Regions from separate parts of the Streptomyces sp. NPDC006733 genome, predicted to be linked through region 3. Evidence: riboswitches for the same ligand, from Rfam matches in the RefSeq annotation. Region 3 holds a riboswitch; each other region holds the start of a gene.
What was found. Region 3 has a riboswitch for thiamine pyrophosphate ahead of ABZ721_RS17885 (thiamine ABC transporter substrate-binding protein). Riboswitches for the same ligand answer to the same signal wherever they lie in the genome.

Region 1: another riboswitch for thiamine pyrophosphate. It lies ahead of thiO (glycine oxidase ThiO); the one in region 3 lies ahead of ABZ721_RS17885 (thiamine ABC transporter substrate-binding protein).
Region 2: another riboswitch for thiamine pyrophosphate. It lies ahead of thiC (phosphomethylpyrimidine synthase ThiC); the one in region 3 lies ahead of ABZ721_RS17885 (thiamine ABC transporter substrate-binding protein).

What each region holds. Positions count from the first base shown of each region.
Region 1 covers NZ_JBEYJD010000061.1:28,870-38,789, reverse strand. The annotation lists gene ABZ721_RS36110 (thiazole synthase) at 85-873, opposite strand; gene thiS (sulfur carrier protein ThiS) at 920-1,129, opposite strand; gene thiO (glycine oxidase ThiO) at 1,126-2,286, opposite strand; TPP riboswitch at 2,283-2,396, opposite strand; gene ABZ721_RS36095 (FAD-dependent oxidoreductase) at 2,524-3,732, shown strand; gene ABZ721_RS36090 (Rv2175c family DNA-binding protein) at 3,832-4,197, shown strand; gene thiE (thiamine phosphate synthase) at 4,279-4,950, shown strand; gene metF (methylenetetrahydrofolate reductase [NAD(P)H]) at 5,098-6,015, shown strand; gene ABZ721_RS36075 (hypothetical protein) at 6,043-6,864, shown strand; gene ABZ721_RS36070 (NAD(P)/FAD-dependent oxidoreductase) at 6,913-8,382, opposite strand; gene ABZ721_RS36065 (DUF4126 domain-containing protein) at 8,432-9,040, opposite strand; gene ABZ721_RS36060 (TetR family transcriptional regulator) at 9,306-9,920, opposite strand, start outside.
Region 2 covers NZ_JBEYJD010000015.1:32,346-42,265, reverse strand. The annotation lists gene ABZ721_RS15460 (hypothetical protein) at 1-723, shown strand, start outside; gene ABZ721_RS15455 (amino acid permease) at 882-2,336, shown strand; gene ABZ721_RS15450 (WD40 repeat domain-containing protein) at 2,428-3,402, opposite strand; gene ABZ721_RS15445 (hypothetical protein) at 3,477-4,778, opposite strand; gene ABZ721_RS15440 (DUF4241 domain-containing protein) at 4,968-6,236, opposite strand; gene thiC (phosphomethylpyrimidine synthase ThiC) at 6,358-8,175, opposite strand; TPP riboswitch at 8,169-8,281, opposite strand; gene ABZ721_RS15430 (YibE/F family protein) at 8,472-9,866, shown strand.
Region 3 covers NZ_JBEYJD010000018.1:78,645-88,564, reverse strand. The annotation lists gene ABZ721_RS17925 (helix-turn-helix domain-containing protein) at 1-346, shown strand, start outside; partial or broken gene ABZ721_RS17920 (M23 family metallopeptidase) at 375-977, opposite strand; gene rpsB (30S ribosomal protein S2) at 1,252-2,175, shown strand; gene tsf (translation elongation factor Ts) at 2,274-3,110, shown strand; gene pyrH (UMP kinase) at 3,265-4,062, shown strand; gene frr (ribosome recycling factor) at 4,164-4,721, shown strand; gene ABZ721_RS17895 (phosphatidate cytidylyltransferase) at 4,842-5,822, shown strand; gene rlmN (23S rRNA (adenine(2503)-C(2))-methyltransferase RlmN) at 5,993-7,099, shown strand; TPP riboswitch at 7,147-7,271, shown strand; gene ABZ721_RS17885 (thiamine ABC transporter substrate-binding protein) at 7,266-8,360, shown strand; gene ABZ721_RS17880 (iron ABC transporter permease) at 8,414-9,920, shown strand, end outside.

The DNA of each region.
Region 1 (9,920 bases), on a different contig from region 3:
CGTCCCACCGAACGCGGCCGTACTGTGTCCCGCCCGTGCTGATCCGGGACGCAACCGTGACCCGGGTGGCAGCGTTCCGCTTCGTCAGGCCCCGCTGAAGGCGGGCCGCTCGGGGTCGAACGCCGCCACGCCCTCGACGGGCGACGACGCGGCCGCGTAGTGCCGCCGGGGGATGCGTCCGGCCCGGAAGGCCAGCCGCCCCGCCCGCACCGCGTCCCGCATGGCCTCCGCCATCAGCGCCGGCTGCTGGGCGCGGGTGACGGCCGACGCCAGCATGACGGCGGCGCACCCCAGCTCCATGGCGAACGCCGCGTCGGACGCGGTGCCCGCCCCGGCGTCGAGGATGACCGGGACGCCCGCCCGCTCGGTGATGAGCTGGAAGTTGTGCGGGTTGCGGATCCCGAGCCCCGAGCCGATCGGCGACCCCAGCGGCATGATCGCCGCACAGCCGACGTCCTCCAGCCTGCGGGCGGTCACCGGGTCGTCGTTGGTGTAGGGCAGGACGGTGAACCCGTCGTCGACCAGCGTCTCGGCGGCGTCCAGCAGCTCGGCGGTGTCCGGCAGCAGGGTGCGCTCGTCGGCGATGACCTCCAGCTTGACCCAGTCGGTGCCCAGCGCCTCGCGGGCCAGCCGCGCGGTGAGCACGGCCTCGCCCGCGGTGAAGCAGCCGGCCGTGTTCGGCAGCACCCGGATGCCGTGCTTGGCGAGCACCGAGAGCACGGAGCCCTTCGTCGCCGGGTCGAGGCGGCGCATCGCGACCGTGGTGAGCTCCGTGCCGGAGGCGAGCAGCGCCTGTTCGAGGACGTCCAGGCTGGGCGCGCCGCCGGTGCCCATGATCAGCCGGGAGGTGAAGGGGACCCCGGCGATCCGCAGGGTGTCGTGGCCGGTGGCCGCCGCGGGTACGGGATACGGCACGGGATCAGCCTCCCTGGACGGCGGTGAGGACCTCGACGCGGTCGCCGTCGGCGAGGGCGGTGGTGGTCCAGCGGCTGCGGGGGACGACGGCCTCGTTGAGGGCGGCGGCGACGCCCGCGGGGGCGGACGTCAGGGAGGCGACGAGGCGGTCGAGGGTCAGGCCCTCGGCGATCTCCCGGGCCTCACCGTTGACGGAGACGGTGGAGAGGGTCATGCGGGCTGCTCCTGAAGCGCGAAACGTGTGGGGGAGAAGGGCCGGGCCGACTCGGGCACCGAGCCCGTCGTGAGCAGCTCGGCCATGACGTCGCCGGTCACCGGGGTCAGCAGGACGCCGTTGCGGTGGTGGCCGGTGGCCAGCAGCAGACCGGGCAGCGCGCTGCGGCCAAGCAGCGGGGCGTTGTCGGGGGAGCCGGGGCGCAGCCCCGCCAGGGTCTCGACGAGCGGCAGCTCGGTGAGCCCCGGCACCAGCTCGTGCGCGTCGCGCAGCAGCTCGTAGACGCCGCCGGCGGTGACGGTGGTGTCCCAGCCGAGCTCCTCGCTGGTCGCGCCCACGACCAGCTCGCCGTTCTCGCGCGGCACGAGGTAGACGTGGCCGCCGCGCACCACGGCCCGCACCGTGCGGGACAGGAACGGGGCGAGGCCGGGCGGGACGCGCAGCCGCAGCGTCTGCCCCTTGACCGGTCTGACCGGCGGCAGGGCGTGCTCGGGGACGCCCGGCATGCAGCCGCTGCGGCTGCCCGCCGCGAGCACGGTCTGCTCGGCGGCGAGCACCGTGCCGTCGTCGAGCACCGCGCCGGTGGCGCGGTCCCGGACGGTCTCGATCCGGGCCGCGGAGCCGCGGTGCAGGACCACGCCGGCGAGTTCGGCCGCGCGCAGCAGCGCGGCGGCCAGCCGGCGCGGGTCGACCTGGTGGTCGCCGTCCACGCGCAGGCCGCCGCGCACACCGGGCGCCAGCATCGGTTCCAGCCGGCGGCAGTCGCGGCCGGACAGCCACTCGGAGCGCAGCCCGAGCGAGGTCTGGAAGGCGTGCAGTTCGCGCAGGTCGGCGCGGTCGTCGGCGTCCAGGGCGACGGCGAGCGTGCCGCACGGCCGGTAGCCGAGGTCCAGGCCCGTGGCGTCCTCCAGCTCGGCGGCGAAGGACGGGTAGCGGCGCGCCGACGCGAGGTTCAGTTCGAGCAGCGTCTGCTCGCCGTACTGCAGCTCCGTGACGGCGGCCAGCATGCCGGCCGCGACGTGCGCGGCTCCGCCGCCCGGCGCCGGGTCGGCGAGCGCGGTGCTCAGCCCGCGCTGCGCGGCGCGCCAGGCCGTGACGAGTCCGATGATTCCGCCGCCCACGACCAGAACGTCGTAGCGGTGGCGCGAGGGATGCATGGGTGTCCCGCTCCTCCCTTCGCCGGCATGACCCGGATCAGGTTCGTACGGTCGGCGGCCGGTCAGCCGCCCTCTCAGCCCGGTGCGTCCGGGCTCCCGCGAGTGCGTTGGTCCCGCCACCCTAGTACGCGCGCCGGACCCCGGGTAAGGGAGCCCGGCTCGAGGGGGGCCGGAGACAGGGGGATCGATTTCGCACGGGCGCCCTACCGGTAATCCCCGGCGCGTTACGGTGATCGTGTGAGCCAGCCAAGCGCCGAGCGCGCAGTGATCGTCGGGGCCGGGATGGCCGGAGTGCAGACCGCTGTGTCGTTGCGGGAGCAGGGGTGGCGCGGCGACATCACGCTGCTGGGCGCCGAACCGCACGCACCGTACGACCGCCCGCCGCTGTCCAAGTCCGTCCTCCTCGGCACGGCCGAGGGCTCGCCCTTCGACGTGGACTTCAACGGCCTCGACGTCGAGCTGCTGCTCGGCCGGCACGCGAGCGCGCTGCGCCCCGCCGACCGGCAGCTCGTCACCGACGAGGGCGTGGTCCGCTACGACCGGCTGGTGCTCGCCACCGGCGCCCACCCGGTGGCGCTGCCCGGCAGCGAGGGCATCCCGGGCGTCTACATGCTGCGCACCCTGGACGACGCCGCCGAGCTGCGGCCGGTGCTCGAGGAGAAGCGCGACGTCGTCGTGGTGGGAGCGGGCTGGATCGGCGCGGAGTTCGCCACGGCGGCCCGCCAGGCGGGCTGCGCGGTGACCGTCGTCGAGGCGGCCGACCGGCCGCTGGCCGGCGTCCTGCCCGGCTCGGTCACCGACCACATGCGCGACTGGTACGCCGACGCGGGCGCCGAACTGCTCACCGGGACCGCCGTCGCGGCCGTCGAACCCGGCGCGGTGCTGCTCGCCGACGGGACGCGGCTGCGGGCCGGGGCCGTCGTCGTCGGCATCGGCGCCCGGCCGGCCACCGGCTGGCTGGCCGGCTCCGGCGTGGAGCTGGGCCCCGACCGCTCGGTGCAGGCGGACGACCGGCTGCGGACCTCGGTGCCCGACGTCTTCGCGGTCGGGGACTGCGCGTCCTTCCCGTCCGCGCGCTTCGGCGAGCGGCTCCTCGTCCACCACTGGGACAACGCGGTCCAGGGGCCGCGGGCCGCCGCCGCGAACGTGCTGGGCGGCGACGAGGTGTACGACCCGGTGCCGTACTTCTGGTCCGAGCAGTTCGGCCGTTTCGTGCAGTACGCGGGGCACCACTCGGCCACCGACACCATGCTGCTGCGCGGCGACCCGGCGGGGCCCGCCTGGTCGGTCTGCTGGCTGCGCGACGGCGTGCTCGCGGCGCTGCTCGCCGTCGGCCGCCCGCGCGACCTGGCCCAGGGCCGCAAGCTCATCGAACGCGGCGCGCACCTGGACGCCGCGCTCGTCGGCGACCCGGCCGTTCCGCTCAAGACCGCGGCCGGCGCCTGACGGCGAAACCGGGCTCGCCGGGCGGATGTGGGCAAACCGTCAGGCTCCCCGGCCGCCAACCGGTACGCGGGTGCCCGCCGGGGATGGCACGCTTGTCCCGTGACCGAGATCGACGCAACGATTGATGCCCTCGTACCTTCCTGGCTGAACCTCCCCGAGGTCGCCGAGCGACTGGGTGTGCCCATCACCCGGGTCCGCCCGATGATCAAGGAGAAGCTGTTCCTCGCCATCCGCCGCGGTGAGAACCGCGTCCTGATGGTCCCCGCCGACTTCATCGGCGAGGGAAGCATCGTCAAGGGGCTGCCCGGCCTGCTGACGGTCCTCAAGGACAACGGCTTCAGCGACGAAGAGGCGCTGGAGTGGCTGTTCACCGAGGACCCGACGCTGCCCGGCACGCCCACGCAGGCGCTCAAGGAGAACCGCGGGACGGAAGTGAAGCGCCGCGCCCAGGCGCTCGGCTTCTAGCCCGCAGCGGCAGCAGTAGCAGTAGCAGTAGCAGCAGCAGTCACGGCAGCAGGACCCGCAGCACCGAGGGGGAGCGGCACCATGCCCGAGCAGTCCACCGTCCGCGAGCGGTTCGCCGCCGCCCGGCTGTACCTGTGCACCGACGCCAGGACCGGCCGGGGCGACCTGGCCGAGTTCGCGGACGCGGTGCTCGCCTCGGACGTCGACGTCATCCAGCTGCGCGCCAAGGGGATCGAGGCGCGCGACGAGCTGGACGCGCTCGCGGTGCTGGCCGACGCGTGCCGCCGGTACGGCAAGCTGCTCGCGGTGAACGACCGGGCGGACGTGGCGCACGCGTCGGGTGCCGACGTGCTGCACCTGGGGCAGGGCGACCTGCCGGTGCCCGCCGCCCGCGCCGTCCTCGGCGGCGACGTGGTCCTCGGACGGTCCTGCCACGCGGAGTCCGAGGTGGCCGCGGCCGCGGTGGAGCCCGGCGCCGACTACTTCTGCACCGGGCCGGTCTGGCCCACCCCGACCAAGCCCGGCCGGCACGCGCCGGGCCTGGAGCTGGTGCGGTACGCGGCCTCGCTGGGGACCGCCCGGCCCTGGTTCGCGATCGGCGGGATCGACCTGGGCAACGTCGAGCAGGTGCTGGAGGCGGGGGCCCGGCGGATCGTCGTCGTCCGCGCGATCACCGAGGCCGACGATCCCGGCGCCGCGGCGGCGGCCCTGGCGAAGGCCGTGACCTCGTACGACACCCCGTCCGACGGCTGAGCGTTCCGCTTCACCGGCCGCCGGCGGTCCACTCCGCGCCCCGAATGTCACCGATGCGTGTCCAAGGGATGGACGGGGGTGGGGCGCACGTGGATAAATCGGCCGTCCTGGTTACGGGTGGTCTCGGGGCGCGGTTACCCTTCCGTTATGGCCCTTGGGACACCTTCTACCCGGACCGATCGCGCGGTCACCATTCGTGAGCTCCTCGCGTCCGGCGAGCGGTCGTATTCCTTCGAATTCGCCGCACCGAAGACCGAGAAGGGCGAGCGGACCCTCTGGAACGCCATCCGCCGGATCGAAGCGGTGGGGCCGACCTTCGTGTCCGTGACCTACGGCGCCGGCGGATCGTCCCGCGACGGCACCGTCCGCGCCACCGACCGGATCGTCTCCGACACCACGCTGACCCCGGTCGCGCACCTGACGGCGGTCAACCACTCGATCGCCGAGCTGCGCAACATCATCGGGCAGTACGCCGACGCCGGGATCCGGAACATCCTCGCGGTCCGCGGCGACCCGCCCGGCGACCCGCTCGGCGAGTGGGTCCAGCACCCCCAGGGACTGCTGTACGCCGCCGACCTGGTCCGGCTGATCAAGGAGTCCGGCGACTTCTGCGTCGGCGTCGCGGCGTTCACCGGAATGCACCCGCGCTCCAGCGACTGGGCCTCCGACACCCGCAACTTCATCGACAAGTGCCGCGCCGGGGCCGACTTCGCCATCACGCAGATGTTCTACGACGCCGACGACTACTTCCGGCTGCGCGACCGGGTCGCCGCCGCGGGCTGCGACACCCCGATCATCCCGGAGATCATGCCGGTGACGAACGTCCGGCAGATCACCCGTTTCCCCGAACTCAGCAACGTGCCTTTCCCCCCGGCGCTGGCCGACCGTATCCTCGCGGTGAAGGACGATCCGGCGGCGGTGCGGGCGATCGGCATCGAGTTCGCGACGGAGATGTGCCAACGCCTGATGGCCGAGGACATCCCCGGACTCCACTTCATTACGCTTAACCATTCCACGGCGTCGCTGGAAATCTACGAGAATCTCGGTCTGCACCAGAGGTCGTGACCGCTCGTGAGGTGAGGAAGTGCGGACATGGGCTACACGCTGCTCTACATCGCGTTCGGCGTGGTCGCGCTGTGGCTGCTCGGTGAGGTGCTGCTGCAGTACAAGGCGCGGCTGCGCTGGCGGCTGCTCGCCTTCGCGGGATTCCTCGGCGTGGTCGGCGGTGTCTCGCTGCGCAACGCGATCGTCATCGCGCTCGGCGCCGCGGCGTTCGGCACCGGCCAGACGTTCGTGACGATCTCCTACCGGCAGGGCTTCTCCACCGGCTGGGCGCTCGGCGGCAGCCCCGGCTCCAGCCGCCGCCGCAGGGCCGTCCGCGGCGCGGGCGCCGGGGCGGGCGAGCCCGTCCTGGAGGTCAGCCCCGTCGAGGAGGTGGCACAGGCGCCCGAACTGGCCACCGTGTACCAGGCGATGCCGGTGCTCGACGACACCGGCGAGTACGGCATCTACGACGGCCAGTCCACGTACACCCCGGACCTGTACACCAGCGGCGGCTACGAGGGCTACGGCGCCCAGGGGTACGAGGGCTGGGGCGGCACCGGTGAGCAGCAGCCGCAGCCCGCGGCGGCCGACGCGTACGCCTGGGGCGGCCAGCACGACTACGACGCCGCCTACGCGGCCCCCTACCAGGACCCGGGCCAGCAGCAGTACACCCCGCAGTACGACCACGAGTTCGGCTACGACACGCCGCCCGGCGGGGTGTGGGTCCCGCAGCAGCAGTCCGCCGAGCAGCAGCAGCCCTACGGGCAGCAGCAGTCCGCGGAGCAGCAGGCGTACATCCCGCAGCAGCCCCAGCAACCGCAGTACGACCAGCCGCTGTACGCGGACCCGTACGACCCCTACCGCTACTAGCCGCCCGGGGCCGCGCCGGGACCGGGGCCGTGCCGGAGCTGCTCGGGGCTACCGGCTGCCGCCGGGTCCGCCCGCGATCAGGTCGGCGACGATCGCGCCCGACATGCCCGCGTGGGCCAGACCGCCGCCGGGGTGGGACCAGCCGCCGACGGACCACAGGCCGGGGACCGCGGAGCGGTTGGCGGGGTGCAGGTGCAGGCCGTTCGCGCCCGCCAGGGCGGGACCGGGCACCGCGCCGCCCGGAGCGCCCGTCTCCCGCTCGGTGTCGGCCGGAGTGCGCACCTCGCGCCACAACTCCCGCCCGCGCAGGCCGGGAACGGCGGCCTCGGCCGCCTCCACCACCCGCTCGGCGAAGCCCGCCGCGACGCCGCGCGCGTCCCACCCCGGCCCGCCGGCCGCCGTCGCCACCGTGACCTGGAGCGTGACCGCCTCGGACGACCCGTCCGGGACCGTCGACGGGTCGTCGGGGCGCAGCACCGTCACGGTCGGAACGTCGCACGGAGCGCCGCCGGAGAAGACCGACCGCCACTCCGCGCGGCCGTCGGGGGCGTGCACCACCGTGCGGTGCACGGTGCCCTCCGGGCGGGGGCCGCGCAGCGCCAGGCAGACCACGAACCGGCCGGGGACGAGGTCCGCCCGGGGGCCCGGTCCGCCCGGCGCCGGCAGCGGCGCTCCCGCGACCACCGTGTCCGCGTCGATCCGCCGCCCGTCGGCGAGGTCGAGGCCGCAGGCCCGGCCGTCCGGCCCGGTCCGCACCCCGGCGACCGCGCTGTCGAAGTGGAACTCGACCCTGCGCTGCACGCACCGCTCGTACACTGCGTCGGCGAGGGCCCGCAGGCCGCCGCGCACGTACCAGGCGCCGAAGGTCTGCTCCATGTACGGCAGGACCGTGGCGCTCGCCGGGACGGCGCGCGGGTCGAAGCCGTACGCCAGGGCGTAGCTCGTCAGCAGGGCGGCCGCCCGCGGGTCGGCCAGCTCGCGGTCGGCGACGGAGGCCAGCGACGGGGTGCCGCGGCGGAAGAGCCCGCGCCGCACGGCGGGGTAGGGGTCGCGGCCGAGCGCGGCGGTGTCGTCGGTGAGGGCGTCCTCCAGCAGCGGGCGGCGGGTGGCCTCCCAGACCTCGCGGGCCCGGCCCATCACCTCGCTCCAGCGCTCGCCGGCGCCCGCGCCGAACGCTCCGTCCAGCGCGCCGATGACGCCCGCGCGGGTCGCGTTCGGCAGCGACACGTCCGTGCCGTCCGCGAAGAGGTGGCGGCTCGCGGGATCGACCTGCGCCAGACCGACGCGGCTCTCCAGCGGCTCCTTGCCGGTCTTGACGAAGAGGTCGCGGTAGACGGCGGGCAGGTGGAGCAGGCCGGGGCCGGTGTCGAAGGTGAAGCCGTCCCGGGCGAGCCTGCCGACGGCTCCGCCGTAGGTCGCCGAGCGCTCGTAGACCGCCACCCGGTGGCCGCCGACGGCCAGCCGGGCCGCCGTCGCCATTGCCCCCATACCCGCGCCGATTACCGCGATCCGTGCCATGCCAGGGACTGTATCGGGCGCCGCCGGCAGCGCCGGCCGGCAGGTCGCCTCAGCCGGGCGCGGCGGGTGCGGCCAGGCGCTTCGCCTCGCGCCGCGCCTTCCAGCGGCGCAGGAAGCGGCGGATCCGGGAGAAGAGGAAGACGACCGTGATGATGCCGAGCACCAGCAGCGTGGCGGCGATGATCGCGGCGGCGAGCGGGTGGAACAGCGCGAAGACGATGATCGCGGAGACCCCGAGGTCCTCGGCGAGGCTGAGGACGATGTTGCTGGCGGGCTCCGGCGAGGTGTTGACCGCTATCCGCGTGCCCGCCTTGACGAGGTGGCTGGCGAGCGCCGTCGAGCCGCCCACCGCGGCGGCGGCCAGCTGCGGCAGCGAGCCGTCCTGCCCCGCGAGCAGCGCCGCGACCACCGCGCCGGCGACCGGGCGGATGACGGTGTGCACCGCGTCCCACGCCGAGTCGACGAGCGGGATCTTGTCGGCGACGGCCTCGCACAGGAAGAGCACTCCGGCCACGATCAGCACGTCGGGCCGCTCCAGGGACGCGGGAACCTCGTCGGTGACCCCGGTCGCGCCCATCAGGCCGAGCAGGAACACCACGGCGTAGGCGTTGATCCCGCTCGCCCAGCCGCTGGTGAACACGAGCGGAAGTACCGACATGGTGGGGATCGTAGCGAACCGCCGGCGGGGCGGGCGGGCGAACCGCGCGGTCGTGAGTACCCGTACCTAGTTGAAGACTTGAGTAGGAGCGCGGATGGGCCGGCGCCCCCGTCCGGGAGACAGTGGGGACCACGGACGGGCGCGGCGCCGGTACCGCCGACACGGGGCGGCGGAACCGGGGCGGCCCGGACGTAACGGGGGTGAACGGGTGGCGCTGTTCCGGCACGGTCCGAGGGGGATCGGGATGTGCCGGAACAGCGCCCACTCACGTCCGCCGGGCGTCCCCGCCGACCCGGCCCTGCAGCAGCCGGGACAGGGCGGAGTGCACGTCGTCGATGGTGCGGTGGGACTGGAACGCCTGCCAGTCCAGGGCGGCGACCAGCACCATCCCGAAGAGCGCGGACGCGGTGAGCGGCACGTCGATCTCGTCGCTCAGCTCCCCGTTGTCGACCGCCTCGCGCAGCACCTTCTCCACGACCGCGACCGCCTCCTGGCGGACCATCATCAGCGTGTCCTGCCAGGCGCGGTTGGTCCGCCACAGCTCGGCGACGTAGAGCTGGGTGAAGGACGGGTAGCGGGCGATGAACGCCAGCCCGGCCCGGATCTGCGCGTCCAGCGCGTCGACCCGGCTGCCGCCGCTCGCGGCCACCTCCTCCGCGGCGACCCGCAGCGAGACGGTGAGCAGTCCGACGCCGTGCCGCAGCAACTGCTCGAACAGCTCGTTCTTGCTGGCGAAGTTGTAGTAGACGGTGCCCTTCGCGACGCCGGCCCGCTCGGCGATCTCCTCCACGGTGGTGGCGGAGAAGCCCTGCTCGGCGATGAGTGTGACGGCGGCCTCGTACAGCTTCTGCCGCGTGGCCTGACGTCGTGCGGTGGTCAT
Region 2 (9,920 bases), on a different contig from region 3:
TCCGCGCTGCTGTGGGCGCGGGTCGCGATGCTGCGCGCGTTACGGATGGCCGACGCCGGCGATCTGCGGGAGGGCGCGCTGCTGCGCATAGCGCAGGGCGCGTGCGAGCGGGCCTCGGAACTGCTCCCCACCGACCCGACCCCCTGGGTGACCCAACTGGCGCTGACCCGGCTCCAGCGGCCCCGCGACCCCGCCCCGCGCGGGCTGCTGACGGAACCGACCGGCCCCTGGTACCTGTTCGCCCACATCCTGCGGCTGGACCCCTGGCACCGCGAGGCGCACCACCGGTTCCTGGCCTTCTTCTTCACCCGCAACGGCGGTTCGGCGAGCGCACGGTGGGACGTCGCCTCGTTCCTCAGCCACCGCGCCCCGACCTCCTCGCCCCTGCGGCTGCTGCCGCTCGTGGCGCTCGTCGAGGACTACGACGCCAACGCACTGCTGGCGGACCGCACGTGGGAGCAGCCGCAGTGGAAGGCGACCACGATGGGGATCTACACCCACTGGTTCCCCGAGACGGCCAAGTACCGCTTCACCCCGGTCCTCGACCTGGGGTACCTGGCGCACGCCCTGGTCATGGGCAAACTCGAATTCGAGGCGAGGGAAGTCCTCACGGCATCGGGACCGTACGCGTCCCGCATGCCCTGGAGTGCGTTCGGCGCACCCGAGGAACAGCTGACCAGGGCCAGAAAACTTTGTGGACTACCGGTACCGAGTGCCGCCTGAACCATTTCCGTTCCACCCCGCACGACGAAGTCCCCCTCCGTCACCTACCCCTCAGAAAGGCTGTCGTTGTGACCGAGCACAGATCTCTTTCACACACGAAACCTCTTCGTCCACCAGCGCCCGCCGCCCCCCTCGACGACGACGCGACGCTGCATGCCATGGGTTACCCGCGGAAGCTCACCAGACGGTTCCGCGCTTTCGACAACTTCGCAATCTCCTTCACGATCATCAACATCATCGCCGGAATCTTCTCCTCCTTCGGATTCGGCATGGCGGCCGGCGGGCCGCGCATTCTCATATTCGGCTGGATAGGCGTGTCCATCATGGTGCTGTTCGTCGGCGCCTCGATGGGTGAGATCGCCTCCGCCTATCCGACCAGTGGCGCGCTGTACTTCTCCGCGGGCAAGCTCGCCAAGCGGCACCGCGGCGCCTGGTCCTGGTACACCGGCTGGCTGAACTTCGTCGGCCAGGTCGGCGGTACCGCCGCCACCGGCTACGCGGCCGCCACGTTCATCCAGGCCTTCATCGCGATGCAGTGGAACGACTACGAAGTGACGGCGCAGCGCACCGTGGGCATCACGGCGTTGATCCTGCTGCTGCAGGCGCTGGCCAACACCTACACCGTGCAGCTGATCGCGGTGCTGAACCGTATATCCGTGTGGTGGCTCTTCATCGGCATGGTCGTGATCGTCGTCTGCCTGACCGTCATACCCGACCACCACCAGTCGGCCTCCTTCATCACGCATTTCGAGAACAACACCGGTTTCTCCAACGGGATTTACGGCGCCATGCTCGGCCTGCTCGTCACCAGCTGGACCTTCACCGGCTTCGACGGCAGTTTCCACATGTCGGAAGAGACCGTGCAGGCGACGGTCAACGCGCCCAAGGGCATCATGCGGTCGATCGCCTACTCGGCGGGTATCGGCCTCATTCTCATGCTCGCCCTGGTCTACGCCATCCGCGATTACGCCGCGGAAGCCAGTTCCGCCGCGCCGCCGGTGCAGATTCTCATCGACGCGCTCGGCATGGGCACCGCCAAACTGCTGCTGCTGATCGTGATCGGCGCCATGCTGTTCTGCGGCCTGGCCAACATGACGAGCAATACCCGGCAGATCTTCGCGTTCTCGCGTGACGGCGCGATGCCCGGCTCGCGGTGGTGGCACTCGGTCTCCCCGCGCACCCGTACGCCCGTCAAGGCGGTATGGCTCGCGGCGGCGTGCTCCATCGTGCTGGTCCTGCCCGGCTGGTGGTCGCACACGGCCTTCACGGCCATCGTCAGCGTCAACGTGGTGGGCCTGTTCCTCGCCTACGCCGTGCCCATCTTCCTGCGGCTGCGCCTGGGCGACGAGTTCGTGCCCGGCCCGTGGAACCTCGGCCGCTACGGCAAGGTCGTCGGCATCGTCGCGGTGACCTGGATCTCCCTGAGCAGCGTGCTGTTCATGCTGCCGCAGACGTCCCCGATCAACTCGACGACGTTCAACTACGCACCGATCGCGCTGGGTGTCGTGCTGATCATCGCAACCGTCTGGTGGTTCGCCACCGCGCGCAAGCGTTTCCAGGGACCGGTCAGCTACGGCCGTCCCGACGAAGTGGCCGCGATGGACCTGATCTGACCTGGCGGTACCCGATCACCGAACACCTGCCCTTCCCGTACAGAGGCCCCGGTGGATTTCCATCCCACCGGGGCCTCACGCGTGTGCGCGCTCAGCGTCCCGGGAGATCGATGACCGCGATGCCGTCCGGCTGGGCGACGGCCAGCCGGGAACCGTCGGGGTGCAGGGCCACGACAGGCGTCGGGATGTGGGTGGCCCCGAAGCTGTCCTCCCTGAGGGACACCTCCACGGCGGGCCACTCCGCCACCACGGCCCCCGTCGCGACCTCGACCAGCCGCGGGTGCCCGTGCAGCGACACCACCGTCTCGCCCCGGGCGACCAGCGTGCCGAGGCTGAAGTCGACGCTGTTCCGGCAGAGCCACCGGCCCGCCGACAGCGACCACACGCCCAACTGCCGGGTCCGCCCCTCCGTCGAGACGGCCAGACGGTCCCCGTCGAGCCAGCAGGCCGCCCGCACCTCGTCGTCGATGCCACCGTCCGCGGGCAGCACGCCCTGGCCGTCGAGCACGGCGGAGTCCGCCAGCGCGTCGTCCAGGTCGAACACCTCGACGATCCCGTACGGATGCCACAACCAGCCGGCCGACATGAGGTACCTGCCACCAGGACTCACCGCCAGCCGGGAGTGGAAGACGTCCCGGGGCCGGCGCACACCGTGGGTGAGCCGCTTGCCCGTCTCCAGGTCGTCGATCTCCAGGGTGCCGCGCTCCCGCGGGCAGTGCACCAGAACCTCACGGCCGTCCCGCAGCGCCCCGAGCGCCACGGGATAGTCGAAGTCCTCGGCGATCTCGTCATCGCGCTCCAGCTCCCGGACCAGCTGATCGCCCTCGAGCAGCAGCGCCTCGGTGCCGCGCTCGGCGTAGACGACGGTGAAGCGGCCGGACGGGGAGACGATCCCCCGGTCGAACGGGTAGTCATGAATGAACGAGGAGGGACGCTCCACCCCATCGGCCCCCCACCGGCGCCCGCCCCCGACCACGTCGAGCAGCTCATCGCCGTCCCACACCAGAGACTCGACCTCAGCCGTCGCCTCCCAGAACCGCCGGCCCGACGCACCCCCCACATCCATCACACCCAAAACCGTACGAGCCCCACCACCCCGCACCAACCCATTTTCCAGCGACGGCGGGCGGCAGACCGTCGCTACACCGACCCCGCGACGTACACGCTCTGCGAGGTGGCCGACTGGAAGACCTCGCCTCCGGCGAATACCGCCCGGTAGGAGCCGCCCGCGCTCCGGTCGACATCCGCGGCGAACGCGTAGCCCCTGCCGTCCCAGAACGCCTCGTTCGTGGCGACGGTCGTCCACTCGGTCCCGTCGGGCGAGTACTGGACGTCGACGAGGATCGTGCTCGGGTTCGACCCGTCGGGAAAGTTCATGAGTCCCTCGGCGTGGACCTGGCCGGTCTCCGAGCGCCCTGCGGTGAAGGCCGTGAACTGCGCGCCGGCGTGCACACGCACGACGGTGCTCGTGCCCGTCGACGCCTGGAGGAACGGGTCGCCGTTGGTGTTCAGCGCCAGCTGGAAGTACCCGGCCCGCCACGGCGTGTACTCCATGGTGAACGTGCCGTCCTCGGCTGTGGTGAACCCGCCCACCTCGTCCGTCTGGTACTCATCGGCACCGAAGAGGACACCGCCGGACTTCCCTGCGAGCGGGACCCATCCGCCGGCAGTCTTCTGCTCGACGGCGACGCTCAGCTTGACGGACTGGCCGGAGTTGACGTCGGTCCTGTCGACCGTCGCTGTGAAACGCGTGGGAGTCTGCTCGACACCGATCTGCACAGGCTCCGACGATCCGTACAACACGGTTGGGGTACCGCCATCCATGCGGAAGACGGCCTGGATCTGGGCGGCATTGTCCAGTCGCACCGAGGTGCGGAACCGGCCGTGCGCATCGGTGGACACGGTGGCCTGGGGCCAATAGTCGACTTCGATGTCAACCTTGCGTGCCGCCAGGGGCTTGACCTCACGCGTGGGCCACCGTCCGTACAGCGTCCCCTTCACCTCTACATCGCGGTGGTCGCGGTCGATCGAGCTGCGGTCGACGCTCAGCGGTCCCACCTGGGGGACAACGAAGTAGGAGAGGATTCCGGCCGACTGTCGCAGCACGTGAGCGCCGTCAGCGTCCGTCACCTCCACGTCGATGCGATAGCTGCCGATCGTTCGCAGTTTCAGCGGCTTCCTGCTGCGCCAGACGCCGTCCTCGGGCGTACCGGAGAAGAGCCGGAGGTCCTTGAACCGAACGTCGGCCACCTCCGACTGGTTGACGTCCGAGGTCAGATGCGCCGTGATCTCCCTGACGTCGACTCCGGAGCGCGCGCTGATCTCCAAGGTCCCGTAGTCGCCCTGCACGCTTCCCGCGTAGCGGACCTCCAGCTGATCGGAAGCGTGCGAGACCGCCGCCCCACCAAGGCCGAGCGCGGCCGCCGCTGTCGCAACCGTCACCCCCCTGCAGATTCTTCTCAACAACATCCTTGGTCCCCACCCTGTTGAACGAAATTGAGCCGCGCCCTTGAGGCGACTCGAAGATGATCTTTATACAGTCCGTCAGATACGGGCGCACCGGCATTCCGAGCGCCGCGCCCGCCCCTCCCGGGAGCGGCCCGGGCCCCCTCCGCCGCGGACCTTAGGTGCTCACAGGACCACCAGGTCGGGAAGGAAATCGCGCACGACGACCACAGACACGAGCTCTCCGGAGCCCGAGCGCCCCAGCCAGACCGGGAACGTCCCGTCCCCGCTGGTGTAGAACGACACCAGGTCGGTGCCACTGGCCTCGTGAGAAGTGCGTATGTATGCCTCGCCGATGCTCTCTCCCTCGTCGTCGTGGCCGTCCACGAGGAAGCGCCGGTACTTGCCCGCGAGCAGGTCCCATTCCGAGGCGTCGGCGAAGCATCCTGCGGCGCTGTCGGTGTCGAATCCGAAGAACTCGCCCTCGCGCAGCAGCCGGGCATCATCGCCGTCGGCGAGCGCCAGTTCCCAGGAGACCGGCGGCTCCCCGTCGATCAGCAGACGGATGGCCACCTCCTCCTCGACCGGGAAGCGCTGGTCCTCGTACTCCCCCTCGTACGCGACCACGGCGGTCTGCAGCGGGTACACACCGGGCGGTATCCGCTCCGACAGCTCACGGCAGGCCGTCCGGCCCCTCGTGAGGGGATCAGTGACGGCAAGCCTGCCGCTGGGGACCCGCAGTGCCGCGATGTCCCGGAGCGCTCCGACCGTCATCTCGGGCTGGTGCCGCGTCGCGAGGCGTGTTCCGGGCTCGAAGAGCTCACGCAGGTGGACCGGCTGCGCCGGGCGCGGCGGCACCCAGGGAGCGGGAGCGCTTGGCGGCGGTTCGGGCACCGCCTCGGAGGCGTCCTGGTACGTGACGTCCCGATCGACCAGCGACGGATGCGAAAAGAGCAGGCTCCCTCCGCCGCGGACACCGAAACCCGCTCTGCCGCGCCAGCGGTCCGCTGCGGTTACGTCGGCAGGAGTATGACGCGCCGAGCCCAGATCTCCCTGGGGTTCGGACACGGTGCGGCCGGTGCTGTCGGGGGAGAGCTCCGTCCTGGTGCGCCATACATCCCGCGCGAACTCGGCCTGCGCCGGGGAGTCGTAACGCCACTCGGCGAGATGACGAAGGAACAGACGCTCCGGTTCGAGCAACCGCCAGTCCGCCTCCCGGGTCCGGCGCCCGTGATCGTCGTACGCCCACCCACCCACGTAGTGGTCGCCCCAGGCCACCAACTGCGCCTCGACCGGCGCCTTCCGGCCCTCGAGCCGGTAGACCAGCGCATAGGGCGTCCCCGCGAGATCCCGCGCCTCCGCCTCGGACCGCGAGAGCGGCCCCATAGCGGTGGCGGAGGACAGATCCCACCCCTCCGCGTACGACACCGTCACCATGCCCGCCTCGCCACCCACTGCCGTGCCCCCTCACACCTGGCAGCCCCCTGCCACGGCCTTTGAGCGAACCGTAACGGGTGGGTGTGACATGCGACGGCGGTGCCCGCGGCCATAGCCACGGGCACCGCCGTCGGGCAGGTCAGTCGGCCAGCGGCAGGTAGACGCGGTTGCCGCTTGCCGCGAACTCCTCGGACTTCTGGCGCATGCCGGCCTCCGGGTCCAGGAGGAGGTCTCCGGCGTGCTCCTTGCGGATGTTCTGGCTGATCTTCATCGAGCAGAACTTGGGGCCGCACATGGAGCAGAAGTGCGCGGTCTTGGCGCCGTCCGCCGGCAGGGTCTCATCGTGGAAGTCACGGGCGGTGTCCGGGTCCATCGCCAGGTTGAACTGGTCCTCCCAGCGGAACTCGAAGCGGGCGTCCGACAGTGCGTCGTCCCAGTCCTGGGCCCCCGGGTGGCCCTTGGCCAGGTCCGCCGCGTGGGCCGCGATCTTGTACGTGATGACGCCCGTCTTGACGTCGTCGCGGTTGGGCAGGCCCAGGTGCTCCTTGGGCGTGACGTAGCAGAGCATCGCGGTGCCCCACCAGGCGATCATCGCGGCGCCGATGCCCGACGTGATGTGGTCGTAGGCGGGGGCGACGTCGGTGGTCAGCGGGCCGAGCGTGTAGAACGGCGCCTCCTCGCAGATCTCCTGCTGGAGGTCGATGTTCTCCTTGATCTTGTGCATCGGGACGTGCCCGGGGCCCTCGATCATGGTCTGCACGTTGTGCCGCTTGGCGATGGTGTTCAGCTCGCCCAGCGTGCGCAGCTCCGCGAACTGCGCCTCGTCGTTGGCGTCGGCGATGGAGCCGGGGCGCAGGCCGTCGCCGAGCGAGTACGTGACGTCGTAGGAGGCGAGGATGTCGCAGAGCTCCTCGAAGTTCTCGTAGAGGAACGACTCCTTGTGGTGCGCGAGGCACCACGCGGCCATGATCGAGCCGCCGCGCGAGACGATGCCGGTCTTGCGGCGGGCGGTGAGCGGGACGTACCGCAGCAGCACGCCGGCGTGCACCGTCATGTAGTCGACGCCCTGCTCGGCCTGCTCGATGACGGTGTCCCGGTAGACGTCCCAGGTCAGCTCCTCGGCCTTGCCGTCGACCTTCTCCAGCGCCTGGTAGAGGGGGACGGTGCCGATGGGCACGGGGGAGTTGCGCAGCACCCACTCGCGGGTGGTGTGGATGTTGCGGCCGGTGGACAGGTCCATGACGGTGTCGGCGCCCCACTTGGTGGCCCACGTCATCTTGTCCACCTCCTCCTCGATCGAGGAGGTGACCGCGGAGTTGCCGATGTTGGCGTTGACCTTCACCAGGAACCGCTTGCCGATGATCATCGGCTCGATCTCCGGGTGGTTCACGTTCATCGGCATGACGGCCCGGCCTGCCGCGATCTCCTCACGCACCACCTCGGGGGAGACGTTCTCGCGGATCGCGATGTACTCCATCTCCGGGGTGATGTCGCCGCGGCGGGCGTACGCGAGCTGCGTCACCGCCTGCCCGTCCCGCCCCCTGCGGGGCGTCCGGGGGCGGCCGGGGAAGACCGCGTCGAGGTTGCGCAGGCCGCCGCGGGGGGAGGTGTGCTTGATCCCGTCGTCCTCGGGGCGGACCGGGCGGCCCGCGTACTCCTCGGTGTCGCCGCGCCCGATGATCCAGTTCTCGCGCAGCGGCGCCAGGCCGCGGCGGACGTCGGTGGTGACGTTCGGATCGGTGTACGGCCCCGACGTGTCGTACAGCGTCACGTCACGGCCGGTGGTGAGGTGCACCTGGCGCACGGGGACCTGGATGTCCGGCCTGGAGCCGGTCAGGTAGCCCTTGTGCCAGCCGGGCTCGCGCTTCCCCGAAGCGGCGGGCCGCGCCGCCGAGACGGGCTTGTCCGCCGAAACGGGCTGAACGGAGACAGGCATGCGTGCATCCTGCGTGGTCATGAGACCCAACTCCCTACGCCGGCATTACCCGGTAACAGGTTCAGCGGTCGGCGCAGAGATTCAGCGCCCTCTCAGCCCGGTGCTCCGAGCTCCCGCGATTGCAAAGGTGCCCCCACGGTAGCGGTTGCGTACGAACGCACACCAGGGGGTCTTGCGATGATCGATCCGTGGACACCCCCCAGACGCCGCCCCCCGCCCACCCGCACGCCCCCGGCCCCCCGCAAACCCACGGCTCATCCCACGGCTCATCCCATGGCTCGTCCCGCGGCCCATCGCACGGCCAGCCGCATGGCCAGGTGCATGACCAGGCGCACGGCCACTCCCACGGTCACTCGCACGGCCACGGTCCCGTGCCGCCGGTCTCGAAGCACCTGCGGAAGGTCGTCGCGGCGGTGCTGGTGCCGTTCGCCGCCGCGGTGCTCGTCGGGCTGGTCGTGCTGTGGCCGGGCGGGGTGCCGCAGCACGCGCACACCGGCGTCGGGTTCGACCAGCAGACGCAGCAGGCGCGGGTCACCCGGATCGACGACATCGCCTGCGCCGAGGCGAACGGCAGCACGGGAAGCGGCCCGGAAGCCGGAGCACCGTCACCGCCGGCCCCCGGTTCCCCCGGCTCTCCAGGCTCCCCCGACCCGCAGGAACGCTGCGACAAGGCGACCATCGAGGTCACGACCGGCAAGGACAAGGGCCGGACGTTCATCGAGATCGTGCACCCTGATCAGACCCGCCGCTACACGGTGGGCCAGGGCGTCGTGGTGGCGTACGCCCCCAACGCCCCGAAGGAGCTGCAGTACGCGGTGACGGACGTCGACCGCGGGTTCCCGCTGGCCCTGCTGGCCGGGATCTTCGCGCTCGCCGTCATCGCCGTCGGCCGGCTGCGCGGTCTGATGGCCCTGGTCGCACTGGTCATCAGCTTCGCGATCCTGACGCTGTTCATCCTCCCGGCGATCCTGCACGGCCACGATCCGCTGCTGGTGGCGGTCATCGGCGGCAGCGCGATCATGCTGATCGCGCTCTACATGTGCCACGGGCTCAACGCCCGGACGTCGGTGGCCGTCATCGGCACGCTCTGCTCGCTGTTCCTGATCGGGATCCTCGGCTCCGTCTTCATCTCCTGGGCGCACCTGACGGGCAACACCTCGGACGAGACGGGGCTCGTCCACGTCCTCTACCCGGGGATCGAGATCAAGGGGCTGCTGCTGGCCGGCGTCATCATCGGCTCGCTCGGCGTCCTGGACGACGTGACGGTCACGCAGACCGCGGCGGTGTGGGAGCTGAAGGACGCCGACCCCGGCGCGAGCTGGCGCAAGCTCTACGGCGCCGGCATGCGGATCGGCCGGGACCACATCGCGTCCGTGGTGAACACGCTGGTGATGGCGTACGCAGGTGCGGCGCTGCCGCTCCTGCTGCTGTTCTCGGTGGCGCGCAGCGGGGTGCTGCGGGTCGCCGGCAGCGAGCTGGTGGCGGAGGAGATCGTCCGGACGCTCGTCGGCAGTATCGGCCTCGTCGCGTCGGTCCCCCTGACGACCCTGCTGGCGGCGCTCGTTGTCAGTGCCGACCGGCAGGATGCGAGGGCGGGCAAGCCGGGTGCGGGCGGACCGAGTACCGGTACACCGGGTGCGGGAACGTCCGCAGTGGGGAAGACGCCCGCGCCGAGGAGCGGTGGCGGCGGCCGTCGGCGCCGGGGGAAGTAGCGGTGGGGGCGGGGCGCGTCATCGCGCCGCACCGCCCCCGCCCCGGCGCCCAGC
Region 3 (9,920 bases):
GATCGAGGCGTATGTGCGCAGCCAGCTCACGCTGGTCGGAGACCGGCGGCACCGCGCCGTGGTCGCCATCTCGGCGGGCGAGCTGGACGCCGGAGCCCGCGAGAAGATCCGCGCGGCGCACGGCGGCCTGATCGCCATGGTGGTCGAGGCGCTGGGCGATCTCGGGCACGAGGAGCCGCGCCTGACGGCCATGCTGCTGCAGGGTGTCGTGGACGCCGCGGTGCGCCGGATCGAGCTGGGCGCCGCCGAGGTCCCGGACCGGATCGTCGAGGCCGCCGTGGCGATGGCCCTGCGCGGAGTGCAGGGCCCGGCCACCACCCCGGCGCCCGCTCCCGCCGTCCAGTAGCCGCAGCCCCCGCAACCTCGCCGGCCCCCACCGCCCCCGGCTCGGGGACGCCGAAGACCGGGAGCAGCCGGGACCGGCCGCCGTGCCGCATCCACTCGGGCAGCAGGGTCAGCGGGTCGAGGTAGTCGCCCCCGCGCAGCAGCCCCCAGTGCAGGCACCCGGCCGGGCAGTGCCACGGCCCGTGCCCCAGCACCCCCACCCGCTGGCCCGCGGCCACCTCGTCACCCACCGCGACCGCGGCACGCACCGGCTCGTACGTCGTGCGCCGCCCGTCCGGGAGCAGGACCGAGACCACGCCGACCCCTCCCACCGGGCCCGCGAACGTCACCCGCCCCGGCGCGGCTGACCGCACCGGGGCGCCCGGCCCGGCGCGGAGATCCACTCCCCGGTGCCCGCCGCCCCACGGCGACGCCGGCGGCTCGAACCCGCGCACGACCACCGGTCGCCCGCCCCCCGCACCGCCCGCACCCCCGCCGACCGGCCAGCTCCGGGCGCCGGAACCGGCGCCTCCGCCCAGCCCGCCACCCGGCCCGCCCGAGCCCGTGGCCGGCAGCGGCACGGCGAGGGCCAGCGCGGCGAGCAGAGAGAGCCAGAGCGGCAGAACCAGGGGTACGACGGGGAAGGGAGCCATGCCTCGACGGTCCCGTATTCCGGCCGCAAAAGACGATCATGAGGGCGCCCTGTGGATAAACCTGTGGCGCGAGAAGCTGTCGTTCCGCACTCCGCCGGTCACGTACACTTTCCCTGGCGATCCGGGTCACTGGATCGACTTCGCACGCCCCGCCACCGACTTCCTCGTGAAGGGTGGCCGCGCCCCTCGGTCCCTCGTGGCACGGCGCGTCGGGGCGTCAGGCGCGACGGCCGTCCGGCCGCCGCGATAACCGAGTACCTCAAGGAGCGCGGCCATGGCCGTCGTCACGATGCGGGAGCTGCTGGAAAGCGGCGTCCACTTCGGTCACCAGACCCGTCGTTGGAACCCGAAGATGAAGCGTTTCATCTTCACGGAGCGCAACGGCATCTACATCATCGACCTGCTCCAGTCGCTGTCGTACATCGACCGCGCCTACGAGTTCGTCCGCGAGACCGTCGCCCACGGCGGCTCCATCATGTTCATCGGCACCAAGAAGCAGGCGCAGGAAGCCATCGCCGAGCAGGCCTCGCGCGTCGGCATGCCCTACGTCAACCAGCGGTGGCTGGGCGGCATGCTCACGAACTTCTCGACCGTCTACAAGCGCCTGCAGCGCCTGAAGGAGCTCGAGGAGATCGACTTCACGGATGTGGCCGCCTCCGGCCTCACCAAGAAGGAGCTCCTCGTCCTCTCCCGCGAGAAGGACAAGCTCGAGAAGACCCTCGGCGGTATCCGCGAGATGCAGAAGGTGCCCAGCGCCGTCTGGATCGTGGACACCAAGAAGGAGCACATCGCCGTCGGTGAGGCGCGCAAGCTGCGCATCCCGGTCGTCGCGATCCTCGACACCAACTGCGACCCCGACGAGGTCGACTACAAGATCCCGGGCAACGACGACGCGATCCGCTCCGTCACGCTGCTCACCCGTGTGATCGCCGACGCCGTCGCCGAGGGCCTCATCGCCCGCTCCGGTGCCGCCACCGGTGACAAGAAGGCCGAAGGCGCCGCCGAGCCGCTCGCCGAGTGGGAGCGCGAGCTCCTCGAGGGTGAGAAGGCCAAGGACGAGGCTCCGGTCGAGACCGGTGCCGAGACCGCGGCTGTCGCCGACGCCGAGGCCGAGACGGTCACCGAGGCCGTCGCCGACGCCGAGGCGCCCGCCGCCGAGGCCACCGAGGCTCCGGCCGCCGAGGCCGACAAGGCCTGAGGCTCCGCCTTCCAGTACGTGTGACAACGGCGGGGGCCTCGGCCCCCGCCGTTGACCCGTAGATCAACCGACTCTCATCGGGAAGAGACGCAACGACCATGGCGAACTACACCGCCGCTGACGTCAAGAAGCTCCGCGAGCTGACCGCCGCCGGCATGATGGACTGCAAGAACGCTCTCGTAGAGGCCGAAGGCGACCTGGACAAGGCCGTCGAGATCCTCCGCGTCAAGGGCCAGAAGGGCGTCACCAAGCGCGAAGGCCGCTCGGCCTCCAACGGTGCCGTCGTCTCCCTGATCGCCGAGGGCGCTTCCGAGGGTGTGCTCCTCGAGCTCAACTGCGAGACCGACTTCGTCGCGAAGGGTGACAAGTTCGTCACCGTCGCCGACGCGCTGGCCGCGCACGTCGCCGCCACCAAGCCCGCCGACCTCGAGACGCTGCTCGCGTCCGAGATCAAGGACGGCCAGACCGTCCAGGCGTTCGTCGACGAGGCCAACGCCACCCTCGGCGAGAAGATCGTGCTGAGCCGCTTCGCGCAGTTCACCGATGGCTACGTCGCCTCCTACCTGCACCGCACCAGCCCGGACCTGCCCCCGCAGGTCGGCGTGCTGGTCGAGCTGGACAAGGAGAACGCCGAGGTCGCGAAGGACGTCGCGCAGCACATCGCCGCGTTCTCGCCGCTGTTCCTGTCCCGCGAGGACATCCCCGCCGAGGTGCTCGAGAACGAGCGCCGCGTGGCCGAGGCCACCGCGCGCGAGGAGGGCAAGCCGGAGGCCGCGCTCGCCCGCATCGTCGAGGGCCGTGTGACGGGCTACGTCAAGGAGAACTCCGTCCTTGAGCAGTCCTTCGCGAAGGACAGCAAGAAGACCGTCCAGAAGGTCCTGGACGAGGCCGGTGTCACGCTGAAGCGCTTCGCGCGTTTCCGCGTCGGTGTCTGAGCCAGCCAGCGAATGACCGACGACCCCGCTAGGGTCGGACGCGGTCGGCCGCCCGCCGGCCGACCGCAGTAGTGACGAGGAGGCCATTGCCGTAGAGGGAACCCACGTGGACCCACGGCAATGGCCTTCTTCGTACGCGCATGAGGAGATCTCCATGGATGAGGGCGCCGACAAGGCCGCCGACAAGGCCAGCGACTCCCGGACCGGCACCGCGCCCGGCGCCGGGGCCCCGCGGAGCCGGTACCTGCTGAAGCTGTCCGGCGAGGCTTTCGCCGGAGGCGGCGGACTGGGCGTCGACCCGGACGTCGTCCACGCGATCGCCCGCGAGATCGCGGCCGTCGTCCAAGAGGGCTACGAGATCGCCATCGTCATCGGCGGCGGCAACTTCTTCCGCGGCGCGGAGCTCCAGCAGCGCGGCATGGACCGGGCCCGTTCGGACTACATGGGCATGCTCGGCACCGTCATGAACTGCCTCGCCCTCCAGGACTTCCTGGAGAAGGAGGGCATCGAGACCCGCGTGCAGACCGCCATCACGATGGGCCAGGTCGCCGAGCCGTACATCCCGCTGCGCGCCGTGCGGCACCTGGAGAAGGGCCGCGTCGTCATCTTCGGCGCCGGCATGGGCATGCCGTACTTCTCCACCGACACCACCGCCGCGCAGCGCGCCCTGGAGATCGACGCCCAGGCGCTGCTCATGGGCAAGAACGGGGTAGACGGGGTCTACGACTCCGACCCCAAGCACAACCCGGACGCGGTCAAGTACGACGCCTTGGAGTACAGCGAGGTCATCTCGCGGGACCTCAAGGTCGCCGACGCCACCGCGATCACCCTGTGCCGTGACAACAAGCTGCCGATCCTCGTCTTCGAACTGCTCGCCGAGGGAAACATCTCGCGAGCCGTAAAGGGTGAGAAGATCGGCACGCTCGTCAACGACCAGGGCACGCGGGCCTAACCGCCCGCACCGGGGATGGACAACAGGCTGCCGGTCGGACACCGTGCAGGAAAGACGCGCGCAGGGGCCAGGCTCTGCCTTCTGAAAACCAGGAGCACATGGTGATTGAAGAGACCCTCCTCGAGGCCGAGGAGAAGATGGAGAAGGCCGTCATCGTCGCGAAGGACGACTTCGCCGCGATCCGCACCGGCCGTGCGCACCCCGCGATGTTCAACAAGATCGTCGCCGAGTACTACGGCGCCGTCACGCCGATCAACCAGCTGGCCTCCTTCTCGGTGCCGGAGCCCCGGATGGCGGTGGTCTCCCCGTTCGACGTCAGCGCGCTGCGCAACATCGAAGAGGCGATCCGCAACTCGGACCTCGGCGTCAACCCGAGCAACGACGGCCGCATCATCCGGGTGGTGTTCCCGCAGCTGACGGAGGAGCGCCGCAAGGACTACATCAAGGTCGCCAGGACCAAGGGCGAGGACGCGAAGATCTCGATCCGCGCCGTCCGCCGCAAGGCCAAGGAGACCCTCGACAAGCTCGTCAAGGACGGCGAGTCCGGTGAGGACGACGTGCGCCGCGCCGAGAAGGAGCTCGACGACACGACCAGCAAGTACACGGCCCAGATCGACGAGCTGCTCAAGCACAAGGAAGCCGAGCTGCTCGAGGTCTGACGCACCGCTGCGGCTGAGCGGTCCGACCCGACGTTCTCTTCCGGGGGGTGACCCCCGCACCCCCCGCCAGAACACCAGGCCGGACGCCTGGTCCTGATCGACAACGCGAGGCGAAACTCAGTGAACGACTCCTCCTGGAGTGCCACGCCGCGCTCCGGCCACTGGGAAACGCCGGCGGGGGGACCGGGCGACGGCTCGGCGGGTTTCGCGCAGGATGCGCTCGACGCAGCGCAGACTCCTCGTATGCCGCCCGAGCCGTCACCCGAACCCACCCCGCCCGTGAAGAAGTCCGCAGGCCGCAACCTGCGGGCCGCGATAGGGGTCGGCGTCGGCATGGGCGCGGTCATCGTCGCCTCGCTGTTCATCGTCAAGGCCGCCTTCGTCGGCGTGGTGGCGCTCGCCGTCGTCGTCGGCCTGTGGGAGCTCACCTCCCGCCTCGCGGAGAAGAAGGCCATCCGCATCCCGCTGGTGCCCCTCATGGTCGGCGGCGTCGCCATGGTGGTGGCGGGGTACGCGCGCGGCGCCGAGGGCGCGTGGGTCGCGGTGGCCCTCACGTCGCTCGCCATCCTCGTGTGGCGGATGACCGAGCCGCCGGAGAACTACCTGCGGGACGTCACCGCGGGCATCTTCGCCGCCTTCTACGTGCCCTTCCTCGCCACCTTCGTGTCGATGATGCTCGCCGCGGACGACGGCCCCTGGCGGGTCCTCGTCTTCCTCCTGCTCACCGTGATCAGCGACACGGGCGCCTACGCCGTCGGCTGGCGCTTCGGCCGCCGCCTCCTCGCCCCCCGCATCAGCCCCGGCAAGACCCGCGCCGGCCTCTTCGGCGCCATCGCCTTCGCGATGACGGCCGGCGCCCTGTCGATGCAGTACCTGATCGACGGCGGCAAGTGGTGGCAGGGCCTGATCCTGGGCCTGGTGACCGCGGTCAGCGCCACCCTGGGCGACCTCGGCGAATCCATGATCAAGCGAGACCTCGGCATCAAGGACATGGGCACCCTCCTCCCGGGCCACGGCGGCATCATGGACCGCCTGGACTCCCTCCTGCCGACAGCGCCGGTGGTGTGGCTGCTGCTGGTCATCTTCGTGGGAACCGGCTGACCGCCTCCCGCCGGGACGGGCGGCCAGGAGGACGTCGGGTCGGAAGCGGCCGCCGGTTCGGTGAGGCAGTCAGCCGTGGGGCTCCTGGTGGAGGAGCTCGGAGTGGGGCCGTCCCCGGCGAGGGCGTCGGGCGTGGAGCTACCTGCTGCGTCTGCGACACTGGTAGCACCATGCCTGTACCCGGAGAACTCACTTTTGCCGTGCCGCGTGGGGCCAAGAAGCCCCCGCGGCATCTCGCCGATCTCACTCCTGCCGAGCGACGGGAGGCGGTCGTCGAGCTGGGCGAGAAGCCGTTCCGTGCCAAGCAGCTGTCGCAGCACTACTTCGCGCGCTACGACGACGACCGGGCCGCCTGGACGGACATTCCGGCGGCTTCGCGCGACAAGCTCGCGGACGGGCTGCTGCCCGAGATGATGTCGGTCGTGCGGCACATCAGCTGCGACAACGACACGACGCGCAAGACGCTGTGGCGGCTGTTCGACGGGACGCTCGTCGAGTCCGTGCTGATGCGGTACCCGGACCGGGTGACCATGTGCATCAGCTCGCAGGCCGGGTGCGGGATGAACTGTCCGTTCTGTGCGACCGGGCAGGCGGGGCTCGACCGGAACCTCTCGACGGCCGAGATCGTGCACCAGATCGTCGCCGGGATGAAGTCGCTGCGCGACGGCGAGATCCCCGGTGGGCCGGCCCGGCTGAGCAACATCGTGTTCATGGGCATGGGCGAGCCGCTGGCGAACTACAACCGCGTCATCAGCTCGATCCGGCGGCTGACGGACCCGGAGCCGGACGGGCTGGGGCTGTCGCAGCGCGGGATCACCGTGTCGACGGTCGGGCTGGTGCCGGCGATGATGCGGTTCGCCGACGAGGGGTTCAAGTGCCGGCTCGCGGTGTCGCTGCACGCTCCCGACGACGAGCTGCGCGACACGCTGGTGCCGGTCAACACCCGGTGGAAGGTGCGCGAGGTGCTGGACGCCGCGTGGCACTACGCCGAGGTGTCCGGCCGGCGGATCTCCATCGAGTACGCGCTGATCAAGGACATCAACGACCAGGCGTGGCGCGCCGACCTGCTCGGGCGGCTGCTCAAGGGCAAGCGGGTGCACGTCAACCTCATCCCGCTCAACCCGACGCCCGGCTCGAAGTGGACGGCCTCGCGGCCCGAGGACGAGCGCGCGTTCGTGCGGATGCTGGAGTCGCACGGGGTGCCGGTGACCGTCCGGGACACCCGCGGCAGCGAGATCGACGGAGCGTGCGGGCAGCTGGCGGCCTCCGGGGAGTGACCGCGGGCGCGCTGCTACTGTGGCGCTCGTAGATTCGTACAATTGAACATTTCCGACAGGGGAGCGCACCAGCGCTGAGAGTGCGGCCACCGGCGAAACGAAGCCGGTGCGGCCGCAGACCCTCGGACCTGATCCGGGTAATGCCGGCGTAGGGAGTCAACCGCTCATGAACACCAACCTTCGGCGCGCCGCGACGGCGGTCCTGGCCACCGCCCTCGGGGCGACCACGCTGGCCGCCTGCGGCGGCTCCGACGACAAGGCCGACGGCACGAAGGCGACGCCGTCGAAGACCGTCACCCTCGTCAGCCACGACTCCTTCGCGGCCTCGCCTGCCGTGCTCAAGGCGTTCACCCAGCAGACCGGCTACACCGTGAAGGTGCTGGCCGGCGGCGACGCGGGGGCGGCCGTCAACCAGGCGATCCTGTCGAAGGGGCACCCGCAGGGCGACGTCTTCTTCGGCGTCGACAACACGCTGCTGTCGCGGGCCCTCGACAACGACCTGTTCACGCCGTACGAGGCCAAGGGCCTCGACCAGGTCCCGGCCGCGCTCCAGCTCGACAAGGAGAAGCACCGGGTCACCCCGGTCGACTCCGGCGACGTCTGCGTCAACTACGACCGCAAGTACTTCGCCGAGCACCACCTCGCCGTGCCGGCCACCTTCGACGACCTGGTCAAGCCGGAGTACAAGAACCTGCTGGTCACCGAGAACGCCGCGACGTCCTCCCCGGGCCTCGCCTTCCAGCTCGGCACGATCGCGAAGTACGGCGACGCCGGCTGGAAGGAGTACTGGACGAAGCTCAAGGCCAACGGCGTCGAGGTCGTCGACGGCTGGGAGCAGGCGTACAACGACCGCTTCTCCGGCTCGGCCGGCGGCAAGGGCAAGGGCGACAAGCCGCTCGTCGTGTCGTACGCCTCCAGCCCGCCCGCCGAGGTGCTGGGCGTGAAGCCGCTGCCGGCGCAGGGGCCGACCGGCGTCGCGACCGGTACGTGCTTCCGGCAGATCGAGTTCGCCGGGCTGCTCAAGGGCGGCACGAACGACGCGGGCGGCAAGGCGCTGCTGGACTTCCTGCTGAGCAAGACGTTCCAGCAGGACATGCCGCTGCAGATGTTCGTGAACCCGGCCCGGCAGGACGCGGCGCTGCCCGCCGAGTTCACCCGGTACGGCGTGAAGATCGACACCCCGCCCACCGTGGCGCCCGACGAGATCGCCAAGAACCGTGACCAGTGGGTCAAGGCATGGTCCTCGCTCGTTCTGAAGTAGCAGGAGCGGCCCCCCGGCGCTTCCCGCGCGCCGCCGCGGTGCGGCTCGGCCTGATGGCCGTGCCCACCGCGTTCTTCGGGGTCTTCTTCGCCTATCCGGTGGCCGCCATCGTCACCCGCGGCCTGCGTGACGGCGGCGTGTGGCGGTTCGGCCGGATTGGTGAGGTGCTGAGCGACCCGGAGATCCTGCGGGTGCTCTGGTTCACCGCCTGGCAGGCGGTCGTCTCGACCGGGCTGACGCTGCTGGTCGCGCTCCCGGCGGCGTACGTCTTCGCGCGCTTCTCGTTCCCCGGCAAGGGGCTGTTGCGGGCGGTGGTGGCGGTGCCGTTCGTGCTGCCGACGGTCGTGGTCGGCTCGGCGTTCCTGGCGCTGCTGGGGCGGGGCGGCGTGCTCGACGACCTGTGGGGCGTCCGGCTGGACACCACCGTCTGGGCGATCCTGCTCGCCCACGTCTTCTTCAACTTCGGCGTGGTCGTCCGCTCGGTCGGGGGGCTGTGGTCGCAGCTCGACCCGCGCCAGGAGGAGGCGGCCCGGGTCCTGGGCGCCGGCCGCTTCGAGGCGTGGCGCCGGGTGACGCTGCCGGCGCTGGGACCGGCCGTGGCCGCCGCCGCGCTGATGGTCTTCCTCTTCACCTTCACGTCCTTCGGCGTGATCCAGATCCTCGGCGGGCCGAAGTACTCCACGCTCGAAGTGGAGATCTACCAGCAGACCGCGCAGTTCCTCGACCTGCCGACGGCCGCCGTGCTCACCCTGGTGCAGTTCGCGGCGGTCGCCACGATCCTCGCGCTGCACGCGTGGACGGTGCGCCGCCGGGAGAGCACGCTGCGGCTCGTCGACGCCGCGCACACCTCGCGGCGTCCGCGCGGCGCGGCCCAGTGGGCGCTGCTGTGGGCGGTGCTGGCCGTCGTCGTCCTGCTGATCCTGGTGCCGCTCGGCGTCCTGGTGGCGCGGTCGCTGGACGGCCCCGACGGCTACGGGCTCGCTTTCTACCGCGCGCTGCTGACGGTCCCCGAGACCGGCGGGAGCTTCGTCGTCGCACCCATCGAGGCGGTGGGGAACTCCCTGCGGTACGCGGCGGTGGCCACGCTCATCGCGCTGGTCGTCGGGGGCCTCGCCGCCGCCGCGCTGACCCGGCGGGCGGGCCGCCTGGTGCGCGGGTTCGACGCGCTGCTGATGCTGCCGCTGGGCACGTCGGCGGTGACCGTCGGCTTCGGCTTCCTGATCACCCTCGACGAGCCGCCGCTGGACCTGCGGTCGACGTGGCTGCTGGTGCCGCTCGCGCAGGCCCTGGTCGGGGTGCCGTTCGTGGTCCGCACGATGCTGCCCGTGCTGCGCGCGGTCGACGAGCGGCTGCGCGAGGCGGCGGCGGTGCTGGGCGCCTCGCCCTGGCGGGCCTGGCGCGAGGTGGACCTGCCGCTGGTGCGCCGCGCGCTGCTGATCGCGGCGGGCTTCGCGTTCGCCGTCTCGCTCGGCGAGTTCGGCGCGACCGTGTTCATCGCGCGGCCCGACAACCCGACGCTGCCGGTGGCGGTGGCCCGCCTGCTGGGGCGGGCCGGGGAGC